4 regions of the Massilia genomosp. 1 genome follow, and region 2 is predicted to be linked to each of the others. Evidence: riboswitches for the same ligand, from Rfam matches in the RefSeq annotation. Region 2 holds a riboswitch; each other region holds the start of a gene.
The links. A riboswitch is a leader RNA that binds a small molecule or an ion and turns the genes downstream of it on or off. The one in region 2 is predicted to bind cobalamin.

Region 1 (4,206 bases), on a different contig from region 2:
GCCGGCCAGAAGGTCGGCAGGTAGGGGTCGTACTGCTCGTCGTAGCCGGACCGGCAACTGGCGGTGTCGGTCTGCCACGGCACCGCCATCCAGCGCGTGACCGAGCCGGGAGACTGCCCATACAAGGGGCCATCGAAGCAACACGCCTCGGCCGGGGTCAAGGTTGTGCCATAGTCCGGCTCGGGATCGTCGGCGGCACGGTGGCGCCACCGGTACGGCTCGCTGTACATCGAGGCGTGGCGCACCGGCCACGTCATCTCGCAGCCGGGATGGAAGGCGTCGCCCAGGCAGAACTCGAGCGCGGCGCGGTCGAGCATGGCCGCCTGTTCCGCAAGCGGCACGCCGGCGATGTCGCGCGTGGCCCCGATAGCGGCGGCGGGATCGTAATCGGCGATGAACTTGCCCTCCGCCCAGCGCGCCAGCATCGCCAGCTGCGTGACGGTCAGCGCAGTCATGGCCCGCGGGATGGGCGGCATCGGCAAGTCCATCGCATCGCCATAGACCCAGGGCCAGGGCTTCATCGACGCATCCTGGTACTGCGGGTTGCGGAACGCGTTGGCGACCGTCCTGCGCAACTGCGCATACGTCTTGCCTCCTTGCGCGAGCTTGCGCAGATAGTCCGGCGCCAGGAAATCCTGCGGCATGCCGTGGCCGAAGCCGGCCGCGAAGCCACCGTTCATCCATTGAAGGTCGGACAGCGCCTTGAAAATCGGCAGCAAGTCGTTCTTGAACGAGGGCTCGACCGGTACCGGCAGTTGCCCGGCCTGGATGGCGACATCGGTCATCACGGCGTACATGGTGCGTACCGATTTTTGTTGCGGCCCGTAGTTCGGCGGCGCCACCACCACCCATGCCGGCGCGACCTGCAAGTCGCGTCCGCCCAGCCGTACGCGCGCGCTGACCGGGCCATCGCCGGTATCGTCGTACCAGCCATCATTGTTGGCGAACGTGACCGGGGCGCTGCCGGTATACGATGCCGACATGCCGTGCCCGCCGAATACCCACAGGCGGCCGCGCGGATCGGTGCGCAACTCGCCCAGCGGCACCGGAATGCCGAAGCAGCTGCCGCCATCGAACTGGTAGCGCTGGCCGGCGGCCGATGGCGCATCGATGCTGCGCGGCCCGGGGCGGATGGCCAAGCTGGCGCGCTCGAGCAGCGCCACCTTGGCATTGCGGCGCGTGGACGGCGTTGCGGTGGCCGCTTCCGGGATGTCGAGTGCGATCTCGAAGTTATACCAGGCCGCCTTGTGATTGGCCAGTTCGACCGTCCATTCAATCTCGACGCCATCCTGCATGGTCAGTTCGCACAGCACCCGCCCTTGCCCGTCGTAGCCATAGATGCGGAACTCGGCCACCTCGCGTTTGAGCGCGCCGGCGCCGTCACGGTAGAAGTTGAGGGGCTTGGGCAAGGGATCGATCACCTGCGGGCCGACGTAGAAGCCATCGTCCTCCCTGGAATTACCCACCCGCGCGATGCCGATCGACGGGTGGATCTTCGCGTACACGACCTGGTCTGCTAGCTTGCTCTCGGTGCTCATGACGGCCCCTTTCAAGGTGTTGGCCTTACTCCTTCAATTGCTGAGCGGGCGGGGATGAGCCCGTCCTCCTGTCACGCACATGCATGGGGATACGCAACGCCGCCCCATCGATCACCTACCCATATTGCCTCACCTGGCAAGCAAATCGCCAGCAAAGTTGACCCCTGTTTTTATTGCGCCACGCGTGACAATGTGTGATCAATACGTCATCGGATGAGCGTATGCTCCCCGGTGGCCGGCACGCCTCGCGCCGCCATATCCTTTACGCATGATTGCGCCATGCTGTTTGGCGAGCCGGACCGTGGCGCATGGAAATGTTGCCAAATGTCTCAGCAGTCCGTATGATTGCCACGTTTTGGTGCTAGCGGCCTTGCTCTGAAGGCCGCAGTTAAACGGGAAACACGCGCTGGTTTCAGCGGCAAACGTGTGCTGTCCCCGCAACGGTAAAGCAGGCGCCGCATGTCGTCCAACGATGCGCGGCCGGTTGTCTTCATGGTCCACTGTGCCGCCGGCATGGGAAGGCGAGGCAATCTGACCTGTTAGCCCGGATACCGGCCAGGACGCATGGAAGCGAAGCGGCCGGGAACTGCCGTGTTTGTGGATCGCACGGCAGCGCGCGCAATGGCGTCGCGCCCGCCCCGCCATCGACTCTCACGCCGGCGTCGGCCGCCGCTTATTTTTTCTCGGCGCACGGGGATGTGCGCCGCACAAAAAACAGGCCGGCCGGTCCGGTCTTTACAGAGAGTACCCGTGAAAAATACCACCCCTGCCCCGTCGCCACGCGGGCTGCGCCGGCTGTCGCCGCTGCTGCTGGCGGCCCTGCCCACCTTCGCCTTCGCCAACGCCGCCGTCGATGGCGATGCGCCTTCTCCGGTCCAGCAAGTGCGCGTGTCCGCCAGCCTGATCCCGCTCGGCGTCGCCGATTCGGCCAACCAGGGCACGGTCACCGCCAGGCAGCTCGAAAACCGTCCCTTGCTGCGCACCGGCGAGCTGCTCGAAGCGGTGCCCGGCCTGATCGTGACCCAGCACGCGGGCGACGGCAAGGCCAATCAATATTTCGCGCGCGGATTCAATCTCGATCACGGCACCGATTTCCGCACCAGCGTGATGGGGATGCCGGTCAACCTGCCGACCAACGCGCACGGCCAGGGCTATTCGGACCTGAACTTCCTGATTCCAGAGCTGCTCAGCACCATCGAGTACAAAAAAGGCACTTACTATGCCGAGGAAGGCGACTTTTCGGTCGCCGGCGCGGCCGCGTTCGACTACGTGCGGCAGATGGAGCAAGGCTTGCTGAGCGTGGAGGCGGGCCAGCATCGCTTCCAGCGCGTGCTGGTGGCCAACTCGACCGCGCTGGCCGGCGGCGCGCTGCTGTACGCGCTCGAACGCGCGGGCCAGGATGGTCCCTGGGAGACGCCGGAACGCTACAAGCGCGTCAACGGCGTGCTGTCGTACCACCGCTCGGCCGGCGATGACGAGATCCGGGTGACGGCGATGGCGCTGCGTTCGTCCTGGACCTCGACCGACCAGGTGCCGCAGCGCGCGCTGGCCGCCGGCCTGATCGGCCGCTACGGCACCCTGGCCCCGACCGACGGCGGCCAGACCGCGCGCTACAGCGTCTCCGGCGAGTGGAGCCGCCAGTACGGCGACGGCGCCAGCAAGGTCAATGCCTACCTCATCGCCTCGCGGCTCGACCTGTTCAGCGACTTTACCTATATGCTCGGCGACCCCGGGCACGGCGACCAGTTCCACCAGGCTGAAAACCGCCGCATTCTCGGCTTGAACGCGGCGCGCACATGGCGCCACGCGCTCGGGCCTTTCGCTTCCGAGACCGCGCTCGGCGTTCAGCTGCGCGCGGATCGCCTGGCGCCGGTCGGCCTGTATCTGAGCCAGGCGCGCCAGCGCCTGTCGACGGTGCGCGAAGACGACGTCAAGGAGCGCAGCGGCGCGCTGTATCTGTCCAACAGCACCGTCTGGGCGCCCTGGCTGCGCACTGTCGCCGGCTTGCGCGCCGACCGTTACACGTTCGACGTGGACAGCGACACGCCCGCCAACTCCGGCAAGGTCGATGCGCGCATCACCAGTCCCAAGTTCACCGCCATTTTCACGGCGGGCAAACATGCGGAGATCTACCTGAACTGGGGACAAGGCTTTCACAGCAACGACGCGCGCGGCGTCACCGGCAGCGTCGATCCGACAACCGGCCTGGCGGTCGATGCCGACGGTGCCGCGATCGAGCGCGCCACGCCGCTGGTGCGCGGAACCGGCAAAGAGGCCGGCTTGCGGCTGGCCGGGCTGGTGCCGGGCATGCAGACCACCATCGCCGCCTGGCGGCTCGACCTCGATTCCGAACTGATCTTCATCGGCGACGCCGGCACCACCGAAGCGGGCCGCCCGAGCCGGCGCCACGGCATCGAACTGGCCAATTTTTACACGCCGGCCAAGGACTGGATCATCGACGCCAACCTGGCCTGGTCGCACGCGCGCTTTCGCGACCACGATCCGGCCGGCGCCTTCATTCCCGGTTCGATCAGCCGCACCGCCTCGCTCGGCGTCTCGGGCGTGGCCGGCGCGTGGTCGGGCGGCGTGCGCCTGCGCTATTTTGGCCCGCGTGCATTGCTGGAAGACGACTCCGTGCGTTCGCCGTCGTCCACCTTGCTCAACATGA
Region 2 (4,206 bases):
CCAGGTTGCCGCTGCCGCCGCAATGGAAGTAGTTCAGTGTCTGTTGCAGCACGTCCGCTGCGACGGTCGATACCGCGGCCAGCTCCGGATCGGGCTCGCCGGTGCCGCTGATGGCGATCAGGTGCTGGCCGGTGCGGCGCGCATGACTGACCAGGTCGGCAAAACCAGGGACGCTGCCGAGTCGTCCGAGGACGCGCAAGATGATGATGCGCGCGCCCTGCACCTCGCGCGTGAGCAGCGCCGTAGCGCCGTCAGCGTCGAGTCCTTGCAGGTTCACGCCCGCCACCGCGCCGAACTCGGGCGGCAACTGGCTTACGGCGTGGTGCAGGACCGTCAGGTCGTTCGATGCGTGGGTAAGCAGCGCGATGGGCCCCGGGCCTTGAGGAAAATCAGGTGTCATTGTCCGCCACGAGTGTGTCGCCTTCGCCGATGCGATGGAAAATCAGGTCGGTCACTTCAGTGCCGCCAATCAGGTGCTCGCTGACGATGCGCGCGGCCGCCGCTTCATCGACGCGCCGGTACCACACGCCTTCGGGATACACCACCACGATCGGCCCTTCATTGCGGCACGCGACCATGCAGTGGGTGCGGGTGCGCTTGACGCACAAGTCCGGGCGCGCATCGATCTCGCGCCCCATATGCTCGAACACGGCCTGCGCCTGCACGCCGTTTTCGGTGCAGCGCGGGCCGACGCACATGAACACGTGCCGGTCGTGGGTGCGCATCGGTCAGCCGAACTTCTTGTAGAAGTAGCCCGACAGCGCGCCCATGGCCAGCCAGAAGGCGGCATTGGCGAGCAAGGTCGCGTACAGGAAGCTGCGTGCCAGCTCGGGCGGCGCACTGCTCGAATGGACCGCCGGCTGCGGCGATCCGACCAGGTGCGGCACGAACAGCAGCAAGGCGCCGGCGATCTTGAGCGGCCAGTTTTTGGCGAAGACCACCAGCGCCAGGCCGCCGGCACTGGCCGCGACGGTGGCGGTCCACCAGAGCTGGCGCGCCAGCAGCGGCGCGGCGACGGTGCCCGGCAGCTCGGGCGGCAAGCCGATCGAGGGCGCGACAAAGAACGCCGTGTAGCCGGCCGCGCCCCACAACAGGCCCGCGCGCCAGCCGCTTGCACGGCCGTGCAGGCTGATGGCCGCCGCCAGCAGCAGCGCAAAACCGACGCCGGCGCTGATATTGGCCAGCGCCGTGTAGAAGGTGCGTTCAAGACCGTCGTCCGGCTGCCAGCCGCCGTGTTCATGCGCGCTTTCGTGGGCACCATTGTCCGCATGCTCGTGCGGCGTGGCGTCGGCGTGACTGTGCGGCGCCGCCACTTCCAGCGCTACGGGCGCGGCGCTTTCGAACACCTCGGCCTGCAGGATGATGGGCGCCACTTGCACCTGTTGCACGCCGGTCAGCAGAAGGCCGGCGAGAATGCCGGCCGCCGCCGCGCTGGCGAGGATGCGGTTAAAGGTGCCCAGGCCCGTTGCGGGCGCGCTGCGAATCAGTGGCATGGAAAGCCGGCCGAGTGGCGGCTGTCGTGCGCCGCGTTGTGCAGCGTTTCCATCGAGGCGAAGCCGGCGCCGAACAGCAGCACGGCGCCAAGGCTGGCGGCGCACATGGCTTGCACGATGCGCTCCTTGATGGCGGTAAACGGGACTTGTTCGTCAAAGGTGGGGGTGACGCTGCGGATCGACGACATGGCATTCCTTCCAAAAGCACTGCGCATAGAGCCAGTCCAATGCAGACGCGCGCGTCTTGCCAAGGCCGGCAACCGGGGGCTTGCAAGGGGAGAAGGAACCTGAGATGGGTGCGGTACGCAGCGATCCACCTGGATCGCCCTCCGCGATACAAACGACTTACCGCTTCGGCTGGTTTCCGGGCTGGCGAGTGGCGGGGCCGAAGCCCACTTCCGGGATATGCGCCTTCCCATGCTTTGCACAGTGGCGTGATGCACATCCTTGACTCGCTTACCGTTGCGGGGGCAGCGCCGGCTTTGCTCCGTGAAGGAGCGCACCGGCTTCCCATTTAATCCGGCAAACGATTGTTTGCCAGAACCAGAAGCTTGACTACCGGCGAAGTATAGGTCTGGACTATATAAATTGCAAGGTTGCGCGCGAGGTGCGCGTCGCAGTGCGTGTCGCAGTGCCTGTATTTACCAGTCGCGCCATTGTTCGGTGATGTCTTGGTCGGCTTGCAGGCCGGCGTCCTTGGCAACCAGGTAGATGATGTCGCACAGTTTTTCGCGCTCTTCGGTCTCGATCACGCCGCCGGCGCGTTCATCGAACTCGTTGAGGGCCACGACGACGCGTTCAACTTCTTTCATGATCGCTGCATGGTCGGCAGGCTTGGGGAGCTTGTCGATGGCGGCGGCGTATGCATCGAGGATATTCGCACACGCGGCGATTTCGGCCTTGCCGTACGGGGGCTCGTTGTCCGGGTCTTCGGCGCAGCGCGCCATATAGGCAGCCATCTCGTCGAGCAGGTCGGCGCGGATTGAGGCGATGTCGGGATTCGGTGGCATGACGCGGCACTCCTGCAAAATTGATGGGGTGCCAATGTAGCATGAAGCGGCGCGCCGCCGCCTTACATTACTCGCTGAATTCGATGTCCATCTGCTTGCCGTCGTAGCAGAACGTCATCTGCTCGCCTTCTTCGTCGCGGATCTCCAGCACACCGCCCGGTTCGACGAAGGGTCCGAGCGTGTCGAACAGGCGAATCAGCCAGTTGGTGATGATCTCGATATCGCCGCCGTCAATCAGCAGCGCGCCTTCCTGGCGCTGGCTGGTGAAGCCGATCGATTCAAGGAAAGCCGGGAAGTCGCGTTCGGCGCGTGCGCGTTCGGCGAAAAAGGAGTCGCATCCTTCGAACGATGTGCGAATCGCGTTGAACGCCTCCGGTTGCCGGGCGTTCCTGATAACGATGCTGGCATCGTAGATCCATGCTGCAGTACTCACTTGCACTCCAATTCGTCATAAGACTGGCGCGGTCGGTACGCAGCCAGGATCGTATTTCCTGACGACAGTTTTACATGCCTTTCAAAAACTGTCAAAGCGCCGATGAAGGGCGTTGTTTTCGGAGCGCAGGTCAAGGAAACACGAACGACTTGACCAAGGTCAGTTCACCCGGCGCGCGCAATGGCACGCGCACCACTTCCTGGCGCTCGTTCGGTGAATTTTCGTTGGTGATGATCGCCACCTGCGCCACCGTCAGGATGCCGCTGTCCTGGCCAGCCCCGTAATAGTTCACATAGACGTGGTAGTTCCCCTTCGGCGGCGCGGCGCTGGAAAAGATCTCCGGGCCATAACCGGTGGTGACGTCGACATCGAGCGCGCCGCCGTTGGGCATGACCCGGTTGCCGTACCACGAGTGGCCGCCGTCGGGCGCGACCACGTGCAGGTCGACATCGGTGCCGTCGCTGTCCCACGACAGCACCACGCGCAGGCGCGACTGGGTTTTGCCGGCGTAGGAATCGAGGAACTGGGTGCGGTTGCGCGCCTTGCCGTCGGGCGAGCGCACTTCCACGCTGTTCGACCCGCGTCCGAAGGCGTACGGGCGCGCGAAGCTGCCGTCTTCCTGCACCGCCATCGGCATCGCCACGCCGTTGACCACCAGGGTGGCCGGCTTGCTCTTGCCCTTGGAGGCGATGCGCCCGCGAATCTCGGCCGTCGGACTCTGCCCCTCCTGCACGCTGACCGACGCCGCCGGATAATTCACATCCTGCGAATACGCCTCTTTGGCGCCCTTGGAATTGCGCCAGCCGCTGTTGGGCGAGTCGATCTTCACCTGGGCCAGGGCGGTGGTGGACAACAGCAGTGCGGATATCAACAGTATTTTCATGATCAGGTGTGGTGGGATTATTGATGCGCTTCCAGGCGCGTATCGACCAGGCGCCGCGCCAGTTGTTCGACCAGGACTTCATCCTGCCCGCTCGGGTGCTTGCGCAGGCCCAGGTGCAGGAACTCGTGTACCAGGGTGATGCGGTCCTCGCGGCTGGCCAGGCCGCGCAGATAGATCCGGTTACGCGACTGCTCCGAATACGGCGCGCCGCGCACCAGGTGGCATACCGCCGGTGGTTCGGCCGGTGTTTCGTAGCCGGCCTGTTTGCGCAGCACGCGCTCCCACTGCGGCAGTTCGCGCGCCAGCCACGCCTGCGCGCCGGGCAGGCGCACGCACTGCTGCGAGTCGCCGCCCGACAGCGTGGTCAGGTCGGCGCCGGGATAGGCC
Region 3 (4,206 bases), on a different contig from region 2:
CTTCGAGATCGCCATGATCGTCGGCGCCATGCTCAAGGCGGCCGAACGGCGCATGGTGCTGCTGATCGATGGCTTCATTGTCAGTAGCGCGCTGCTGGTGGCGGCGCGCATGCAGCCGGCCATCCTCGACTACTGCGTCTTCTCGCACTGCTCGGACGAAGCGGGCCACGCGCGCATGCTCGAACATTTTCACGCCAGGCCGCTCTTGAACCTCGGCCTGCGCCTGGGCGAAGGCACCGGCTGCGCGCTGGCGCTGCCGCTGCTGCACGCGGCCGTCAACTTCCTCGGCGAGATGGCCACCTTCCAGTCGGCGCGCGTCAGCGGCCAGTCGGCGTAAATACAAGCCATGGCCAGCATCGTCCACCAGTGCCGGCTGTTCTTCATCGCGCTGCAGTTCTTCACGCGCGTGCCGATTCCGGGCTGGGTGGGCTTCGATCCATCCTGGCTACACCATGCGTCACGCTATTTTCCGCTGGTCGGGGTGGTGGTGGCCAGCGTGGCGGCGGCGGTGTACGCCGGCGCGGCGGCGCTCTTTCCCGCTCCCGTGGCGGTGATATTGTCGACGGCGGCGGCCATCTACCTGACCGGCGCCTTCCACGAAGACGGCCTGGCCGACATGTGCGACGGTTTCGGCGGCGGCTTGAGCACAGAGCGCGTGCTCGAAATCATGAAGGACTCGCGCATCGGCACCTATGGCGCGGTCGGCATGGGGCTGACGGTGGGCCTCAAGTGCGCCGCGCTGTGGTCCCTGCCCACACCGGCCGTCATGGTCGCGCTGTTCATCGCCCATCCTTTATCGCGCCTTGCGGCGGTGAGCCTGATCTGGGAAATGGACTACGCGCGCGCCGAGGGCAAGGCCAAGCCGATGGCCCAGCATATGAGCCACCGGGAATTCGGCATCGCCTGCGCCTGCGCCGGCGTGCCCGCGCTGGCCCTGGCAACGGCCGGCATGCTGCCCTGGCTCGCCCTGCTCGCCAGCGTGGCCGGCGCCGCGCTGGTGGCGTGCTGGCTGGGCGCCAAGTGCCTGCGCCGCATCGGCGGTTACACCGGCGACTGCCTGGGCGCCGTGCAGCAGGTGGCCGAAGTGGTCATCTACCTGGCGCTGCTGGCGTTTTTCCATCGCGGCGCCTGGCCCTGACATGCGCCTGTATCTGGTGCGCCACCTGGCGCCGCAGGTGGCGCCAGGTGTGTGCTACGGGCGCACCGACCTGACTGTCGATCCTGATCTGCAGGCGCTGGCCCTGCCCGCCCTGCGCGAGCGCCTGCCGGCCGGCGCACCGATGTTCTCGAGCCCCCTGCGGCGCTGCGCCGGATTGGCGCAAGCCTTGGGCGGGGCAGCGGTGCGCTACGACGCGCGCCTGGCCGAACTCGATTTCGGCGACTGGGAAATGCGCCGCTGGGACGACATTGAGCGCGCCGCCATCGACGCCTGGGCCGCCGACATGGCCGGCTACCGCCCCGGTGGGGGCGAAAGCGTGACCGACATGGCGCGCCGCGTGTCGGCGTTTTATGCCGATTGCATGCACTCGCACACGAGCGCCGCCACCGTCATCTGCCACGCCGGCGCCATCCGCCTGCTGCTGGCCCGCGCGCGCGGACTGGAACCCGAGGCCATGGCGCTGGAAGCGGCGCAGCGTCCCCACGCCATCGCCTACGGCGAGACCGTCATCATCGACTGTGTATAATTATCGGGTTTTGGTGCCCGCGCCCATGTCCATGAGCGCAGTTAAACTGGGAAACACGAAGCCTGTGACAGGACAATACAGGCCAACGTGTGCTGCCCCCGCAACGGTAAGCAAATGTCGCTGACATGGCGACGAGCCGCCTCGATTGACCACTGTGCATTTGGCATGGGAAGGTGAGACGGCCGCATTTGCCAGCCCGGATACCGGCCAACACAGGTGGGAACGTGCGACAGTTGCGCGCTCCTTTTCAATCTGGCCAACGGGGACGTCGGCCGGTTGCTCGCAATCGCATTCACTGAAGACTTGTCATGACCTTTCCTGTTGTACGCCACGCGGCCCTGACGTCGCTCGCGCTAGCTTTTACCTCCCCTTGCGCCCTCGCCGACAGCCCCGTCGATTCCGCCAATACTGCCAATACTGCCAATACTGCCGTCATCATCACCGCCGCGCGCGCGCCGCAGCCGTCTTCCGACGTCCTGAGCGACCATGTGCTGATCAGCGCGACCGACATTGCACGCTCCGGCGCCGGCAACGTCGTCGAGCTGCTGCAAAAGCAGCGCGGCATCGAGATCACCCGTAACGGCGGCCCGGGCACCGCATCCCAAGTGTTTATCCGCGGCGGCGACCCCAAGCAGACCGTGGTGCTGGTCGACGGCGTGCGCATCGGCTCGTCCACCAGCGGCATCGCCAACTGGGCCACCCTGCCGCTGGCGAACATCGACCGGGTCGAAATCGTCTACGGCCCGCTGGCCACCATGTACGGCGCCGACGCCATCGGCGGCGTGGTGCAGATCTTCACCCGGCGCGGCGCCGGCCCGGCCGCCGTTAGCGCTTCCGTGGAAGCGGGCAGCGACAAGGCGCGCGCCATGACGTTCGGGGTGGCCGGCGCCAGCGAAGGCGACAACAGCATCAACTATGCCTTCGGTCTGTCGAAAGACAAGGACCAGGGCTTCTCGGCCACCAAGCCGGGCGCCTCGTCGTATAACCAGGACAACGACGGCTACGCGCGCGACAGCGCCAGCGGCCAGTTGGGCATCGTGCTGGCCAAGGGCCACGAAGCGGGCCTGCTGTACCTGCACAGCCACCTGGCGTCGCAGTACGACTCCGGCCCGAACCCGTTCGACGTGCGCAGCGTGCAAAACATGGACAACATCGCCGTCTTTTCCAAACACCAGTTCACCAGCGGCTGGAAAATGAGTCTGCAGGCTTCCGAGGCCGACGACAAATCGGTCAATTTCACCAGCGCCAGCGCCAGCAACCGCATCGACACGCGCGCGCACGCCTACAGCATGCAGCACGACCTCGCCCTTGGAAGCGACCTGCTGCAACTGGTGCTCGAACGGCGCGTGGAGAGCGTGTTCGCCGACACCACGCGCGCCTTGAACACCAGCCGCGCCACCAATTCGGTCGCCGCCGCCTACTCGGCGAAGCGCGGCAACCACCTGGCCAGCGCCAGCGCACGGCGCGATGACAGCACCCAGTACGGCGACAAGACCACCGGCGGCATCGGCTACGGCTACAAGCTTACGCGCGCGCTGCGCGTGAATGCCAGCGCCGGCACCAGTTTCCGCGCACCGACCTTCAACGAACTGTATTACCCAGGCTATGGGGTCGACACCAACAAGCCGGAACAAGGTAAAAACGTCGAAGGCGGCGTGTACTACAACGACGGCACGACTGAAGCGAGCGCGGTCTGGTACCGCAACCGCCTGACCGACCTGCTGGTCAACACCGGCAAATGCCCGGTGCAGCGCGATTCGCACCCGAACGGCTGCGCCTACAATGTCAACCGCGCCACGCTGGAAGGCGTCAGCCTCGGCGCGCGCACCCGCCTGGGCGATGTCGACATGAGCGGCTCGCTCGACTTCCAGGACCCGCGCGACGACACCACCGGCAAAAACCTGCAACGGCGCGCCAAACGCCACGCCAAGTTCGCCGTGGAGTACAACGCGGGCAACCTGATCGCCGGCGTCGGCGTGCAGGTATCCGGCAAGCGCTTCGACGACCTGGCCAACCGCAGCACGCTGCCCGGCTACGGCCTGGTGAACCTGTTTGCCTCGTACCGATTTGCCCACGACTGGTCAGCCGTGCTACGGTTGAACAACGTCGCCGACAAACAATACGAACTGGCGCGCAATTACGCCACTGCGGGCCGCCAGCTGTTTGCCGGCATCGGCTACGGCATCCGTTAAGCACCGTTAAGGACCGTTAAGCACAATTAAGTACCACACAGGAGTCGCATGCATCCGTTCTTTCGCACTATGCGCCACCGGGCCAGCGTCATCATCACGACGCTGACGCTGCTGGCATTGGCAAGCCTGGTCATCGCCGGGATGGTCGGCTCGGTGCCGGTCCCGCTGGCGGAGATGCCGGGCGCGCTCATGGCGCTTGCGAAAGGCGACACCTCGACCCTGGCCGCCACCCTGCTCGACCTGCGCCTGTCGCGCGCACTGGTGGCCTTTGTCACCGGCGGCGCGCTCGCGCTGGCCGGCGTGATGATGCAAGCCTTGCTGCGCAATCC
Region 4 (4,206 bases), on a different contig from region 2:
CCCGCACGTACTGCCAGTTGCCGCTCACGCGCCAGTCGCGCGCGATGCTGGCGTGGGCATCGACTTCCACCCCTTTGCGCTGGGTCGGATCGAGGTTGGTGTTGGCGCCGTAACCGCCGTTCACGCTCGGGTCGTAAAAGATCTCGTTGCGCAGCTGGTGGCGGAACATGCGCGCGCTCGCGCCCAGGCTCGCGGTGCCATAGACAAGGCCCAGTTCCAGGTCGCGCGAGGTTTGCGGCGCCAGCAAGCCGGGCGAGGAACGGTAGCCGTTTTCGTCGACGTTGGCCACGCGGTAGCTGCGCCCGGCCTTGGCGTACAGGTGTACGGCCGGCATGACGTCGACACTGCCCTGCACTTCCCATGCGTTGAGGGTTTGCTTGGTGTCGTAAGGCTTGGCGAAGGCGAGCGTATCGGTGGCGTCCTTCTCGAAGCGCTCGCGGCGCGCCCCCACAGCCACGCGGGCCTTGTGCGCGCCGCCGAAGGTGAGTTCATCGCGCAGGTACAGCGCTTTCGACTTTTGCGTCGCATCGGCGTTCGAATAATCCGACTCGGTCACGCGCGTCCATTTGACCAGGTCGACGCCGGCCACCAGTTCGTTGAGCATGCCATCCATTTGCGCCAGGTGGCGCACGCGCGGCGAGAATTGCGTCTGCACGCTCCCGTAGGTCGCCTTCGATGCCACGCGCGCGCCTTCGAGCGTGTAGAAATAGGTCGAACGGGCGGTGCGCTCGCGGCGCGACAGCTCGGCGGCCAGGTCGACGGCGCCGATGCGCTGCTCGGCAAACGCGGTCAGGCGGTCCGAATCGAGCGCGCCGATATCGTCCGGCGTATTGGCCTGGCGCGGGTTGTCGCCGAACTGGCGCGCGCTCAGGGCGCCCGGCAGGTCGGACTCCTGGCGCGCGCGGTCGTAACGCACGCCGGCGCGGCCGCCCTGGTAAGCCCACTGGGCGCCGCCGCTGAAGGTATCGAGCTCGAAGCCGTTGTGGTCGCGGTAGTTGTCGGTGCGGGCGCTGCCGAGCGAGGCGTCGAGCGCAAACCCGTTCCACGACTGGGCCAGGGCGGCGCGCAGGTCGCGCAGGCCGAACTGGCCCATTTCGGCGCGCAGCATGCCGCGCCGGCCGTTCGCTTGCGGGCGTTTCGTGACGATGCGGATCACGCCGCCGGTGGCGCCTTCGCCATACAGCACGCTGGCGCCGCCGCGAATGATGTCGATGCGCTCGACCGTCTCGATCGGGATCGACGACAGGGTCGCATTGCTCAATTGACTCTCGGACATGCGCACGCCGTCGAGCGTGACGACCATGTTCTGGCTGCTGTTGGTGCCGAAGCCGCGCAAATCGAGGCTGAAGTCGGGCGAGCCGTCCAGGCTCTGGCGGCCGTACACGCCGCCGATCTTGCGGATGGCCTGGTTGACGTCGGCCGCGCCGGCGCGGCGGATGTCGTCGGCGCTGATGACGGTCGCGCCGATCGGAGCGAGCGCCGGATCGCTGGCGAAGCGCGCACCGGTGATGGTTACTTCAGGCAGGGCCTGGGCCGCCAGCGCGGCGCCGGAGGCAAAACACAGGGACAGGGCGGAAGCCAGCGCAAGCGGCCTGGCAGAGAGCGCGCGGCGCGGCGATACTGCAAAAATCATGATGTCGTCTTCAGAAAATGAGTCCTGGCCTGCGTCCCCGCAAGCCGGATTGCACGGACCGACGCGCGATGCGGCGTCGGGTCCCCCTGTTTTGGCCGGTATCCGGGCTGGCAAGGCGCTCATGGCGCGCCTGGCTTACCGTTGCGGGGGCAGCACACTAAGAGTCTATCTCCGTGTTTCCCGTTTAACTGCCGGCGTGAAGACGCGGGCGGGCACCAAAACTGCGCCATTATAATCGGAGTCGCCATCCGGACTGCGTGGCGGCGCGCGTTGTGGCATGCTGTGCGGCGCGCCGGCCGCCCGGCAAACCCCGTATTTACCTTTTTATCGAATCAGCGCCCCGCCGGCGCAGGAGAACGCATGCAAGCCCGAACCCGAACCCTGGCCCTCAAGGCGCTGCTGCTCGCCGCTGCCGCCGTCGCCGGCGCCGAGCTGCTGGCGCAGGCCGACATCAGCATCACGCCGATCCCCGAACCGGTGACCGATGTCGGGATCGGCTTCGCCCTGCCGTCGGCCGGCGCGGTACACGTGCCGAGCGCCCCGGACGCGTGGGGCGGGCCGCGCAGCGGCAGCGAGCCGACCCTGTCGGAGCGCGTGGTGGATTACCAGATCGAAGCGACCCTCGACCCGGTCGCGCACACGATCGACGGCAAGCAGAAGCTCACCTGGCGCAACCGCAGCAAGGAGACCGTGCGCAGCGTCTACCTGCACCTGTACATGAACGCCTTCAAGAGCGCGGGCAGCACCTACTTCACCGAGCAGCGCGAGGCCGGCAACGATGCCACCATCCGGCCCGGCGAGTGGGGCGATATTTCGCTGCGCAGCGTGACCCAGGGCGGGGCCAAGGTCGACTGGTCGTTTGTCCATCCCGACAACGGCCCCGCCAGCGACCAAACCGTGGTGCGCTTCGACCTGCCGGCGCCGGTGGCGCCGGGCGCCTCCACCAGTGTCGACATCGCCTTCTTGACCCGCCTGCCGCGCGTGGTGTGCGACACCGGCTACTTCGGCAGCTTTCATCTGGTGGCCCAGTGGTTCCCCAAGATCGGCGTGCTCGAACTGCCCGGAGAACGCGGCGCCACGCGGGCGCGCTGGAACGTGCATGAGTACCACCACGAGTCCGAGTTCTACGCCGACTTCGGCCGCTACGACGTCAAGCTCACCGCGCCCAAGGGCTATACGGTGGGCGCCACGGGCGAGCTGCAAGGAGCGCCGGCCGAACGCGGCGGCATGCTGACCCACCACTACGTGCAGGGCGACGTCCACGACTTCGCCTGGACCGCCGACAAGCGCACCGCGCCGCCCCTGCGCGCTACCTGGAGCGCGCCGGGCAGCGCCCAGGTAGCGTTGACGGTGCTGTTCCCGCCCGACCGTGCGGCCAGCGCCGCGCCGGCGCTCAAGGCCGCCACCGATGCGCTGACCTATTTCTCGAAGACGCTCGGCCCGTATCCGTACAAAACGCTGACCATCGTGATCCCGCCGTTCAACGCCGACGACGCCGGCGGCATGGAGTATCCGACCTTCATCACCGCCACCGGCCACGACAAGGTGGCGCCCGGCACGGCCGGCGCCTTCGACCTCGATTTCGTCACCATCCACGAAGTCGGCCACGGCTACTTTTACGGCATCGTCGCCTCCAACGAATTCGAGGAGCCGATGCTCGACGAAGGCCTGAACGAATACTGGGACTACCGCATGCTGCGCGAGACCGGCCAGCAGGTGTACCTGGGCCCGCGCTGGCTCAAGGCGCTCGGCCTGGCGCCTGGTTTCAAGGGCTTCGATGTCGAACGCCACGACGCCCCGCGGCACGAGCCGGCCGACCCGATCGGGCAGAACGCCCACATGCGCTTGCAGGGCATCGGCCCGGTGTACGTGCGCAGCGCGACCATGCTGCGCGACCTGGAAGAGCGCATCGGCAAGGAGGCGACCGAGCGCGCCTTCAAGGAATACTACAAGCGCTGGAAGTTCCGCCATCCGAGCATCGCCGACCTGCGCGAGACGCTGGCCGAGGTAAGCGGCCAGCGCGCCGCCGTGTACGCGGCGTTCGCACAGCAGGTGTACGCCGCCGCCAGCGTGGACGACCGCATCTCGCGCTTTTCGAGCGAGGAAGAAGTCGCCGCCAAGGCCGGCGCGGCGCGCCCGTGGCGCACCAGCGTCACCTTGCAGCGGCGCGGCGTGCCGGTGGCGCAAAGCCTGCTGGTCAAATTTGCCGACGGCAGCAGCGAGACCGTGGTGTGGGACGACCAGCAGCGCTGGCGCACCTTCAACTGGGTCAAGCCGGCCAGGGCGGTATCGGCCGAACTCGATCCCAAGCGCCAGCACTACCTCGACACCAGCAAACTCGATGACAGCCGCACACTGGCACCCGATGGCAGCGCCTCGCGCAGATGGAGCGGCGATGTGGCGGCGTTTTTCAACATCCTCTTTTCCCTGATTGCGACCGTGTGATGAAGCAGACGCCCGCCTTTTCGATGGCATCCATCCCGCGTGCGGCGCGCGCGGCGCTGCAATGGCGCCTGCTGCTGCTGTGGACCCTGTGGATGCTCGCGCCAACCCTGATCCTGGCGCTGCCGGCC

Region 1: it holds a riboswitch for cobalamin, as region 2 does, so the genes downstream of both, F1735_RS17720 (TonB-dependent receptor) here and F1735_RS21430 (CbtB domain-containing protein) in region 2, are expected to answer to the same signal.
Region 3: it holds a riboswitch for cobalamin, as region 2 does, so the genes downstream of both, F1735_RS24765 (TonB-dependent receptor plug domain-containing protein) here and F1735_RS21430 (CbtB domain-containing protein) in region 2, are expected to answer to the same signal.
Region 4: it holds a riboswitch for cobalamin, as region 2 does, so the genes downstream of both, F1735_RS29105 (TonB-dependent receptor) here and F1735_RS21430 (CbtB domain-containing protein) in region 2, are expected to answer to the same signal.

The regions. Positions count from the first base shown of each region.
Region 1 covers NZ_WHJF01000046.1:5,273-9,478, forward strand. The annotation lists gene F1735_RS17715 (LodA/GoxA family CTQ-dependent oxidase) at 1-1,538, opposite strand, end outside; cobalamin riboswitch at 1,878-2,112, shown strand; gene F1735_RS17720 (TonB-dependent receptor) at 2,289-4,206, shown strand, end outside.
Region 2 covers NZ_WHJF01000063.1:24,840-29,045, forward strand. The annotation lists gene F1735_RS21415 (cobaltochelatase subunit CobN) at 1-400, opposite strand, end outside; gene F1735_RS21420 ((2Fe-2S) ferredoxin domain-containing protein) at 390-725, opposite strand; gene F1735_RS21425 (CbtA family protein) at 729-1,493, opposite strand; gene F1735_RS21430 (CbtB domain-containing protein) at 1,484-1,681, opposite strand; cobalamin riboswitch at 1,832-2,056, opposite strand; gene F1735_RS21435 (hypothetical protein) at 2,135-2,503, opposite strand; gene F1735_RS21440 (hypothetical protein) at 2,571-2,936, opposite strand; gene F1735_RS21445 (YfaP family protein) at 3,067-3,819, opposite strand; gene F1735_RS21450 (DUF2300 domain-containing protein) at 3,837-4,206, opposite strand, start outside.
Region 3 covers NZ_WHJF01000084.1:18,355-22,560, reverse strand. The annotation lists gene cobT (nicotinate-nucleotide--dimethylbenzimidazole phosphoribosyltransferase) at 1-337, shown strand, start outside; gene F1735_RS24775 (adenosylcobinamide-GDP ribazoletransferase) at 347-1,138, shown strand; gene F1735_RS24770 (histidine phosphatase family protein) at 1,140-1,685, shown strand; cobalamin riboswitch at 1,680-1,911, shown strand; gene F1735_RS24765 (TonB-dependent receptor plug domain-containing protein) at 1,994-3,877, shown strand; gene F1735_RS24760 (FecCD family ABC transporter permease) at 3,926-4,206, shown strand, end outside.
Region 4 covers NZ_WHJF01000124.1:9,609-13,814, reverse strand. The annotation lists gene F1735_RS29105 (TonB-dependent receptor) at 1-1,633, opposite strand, end outside; cobalamin riboswitch at 1,710-1,868, opposite strand; gene F1735_RS29100 (M1 family metallopeptidase) at 1,994-4,078, shown strand; gene F1735_RS29095 (hypothetical protein) at 4,078-4,206, shown strand, end outside.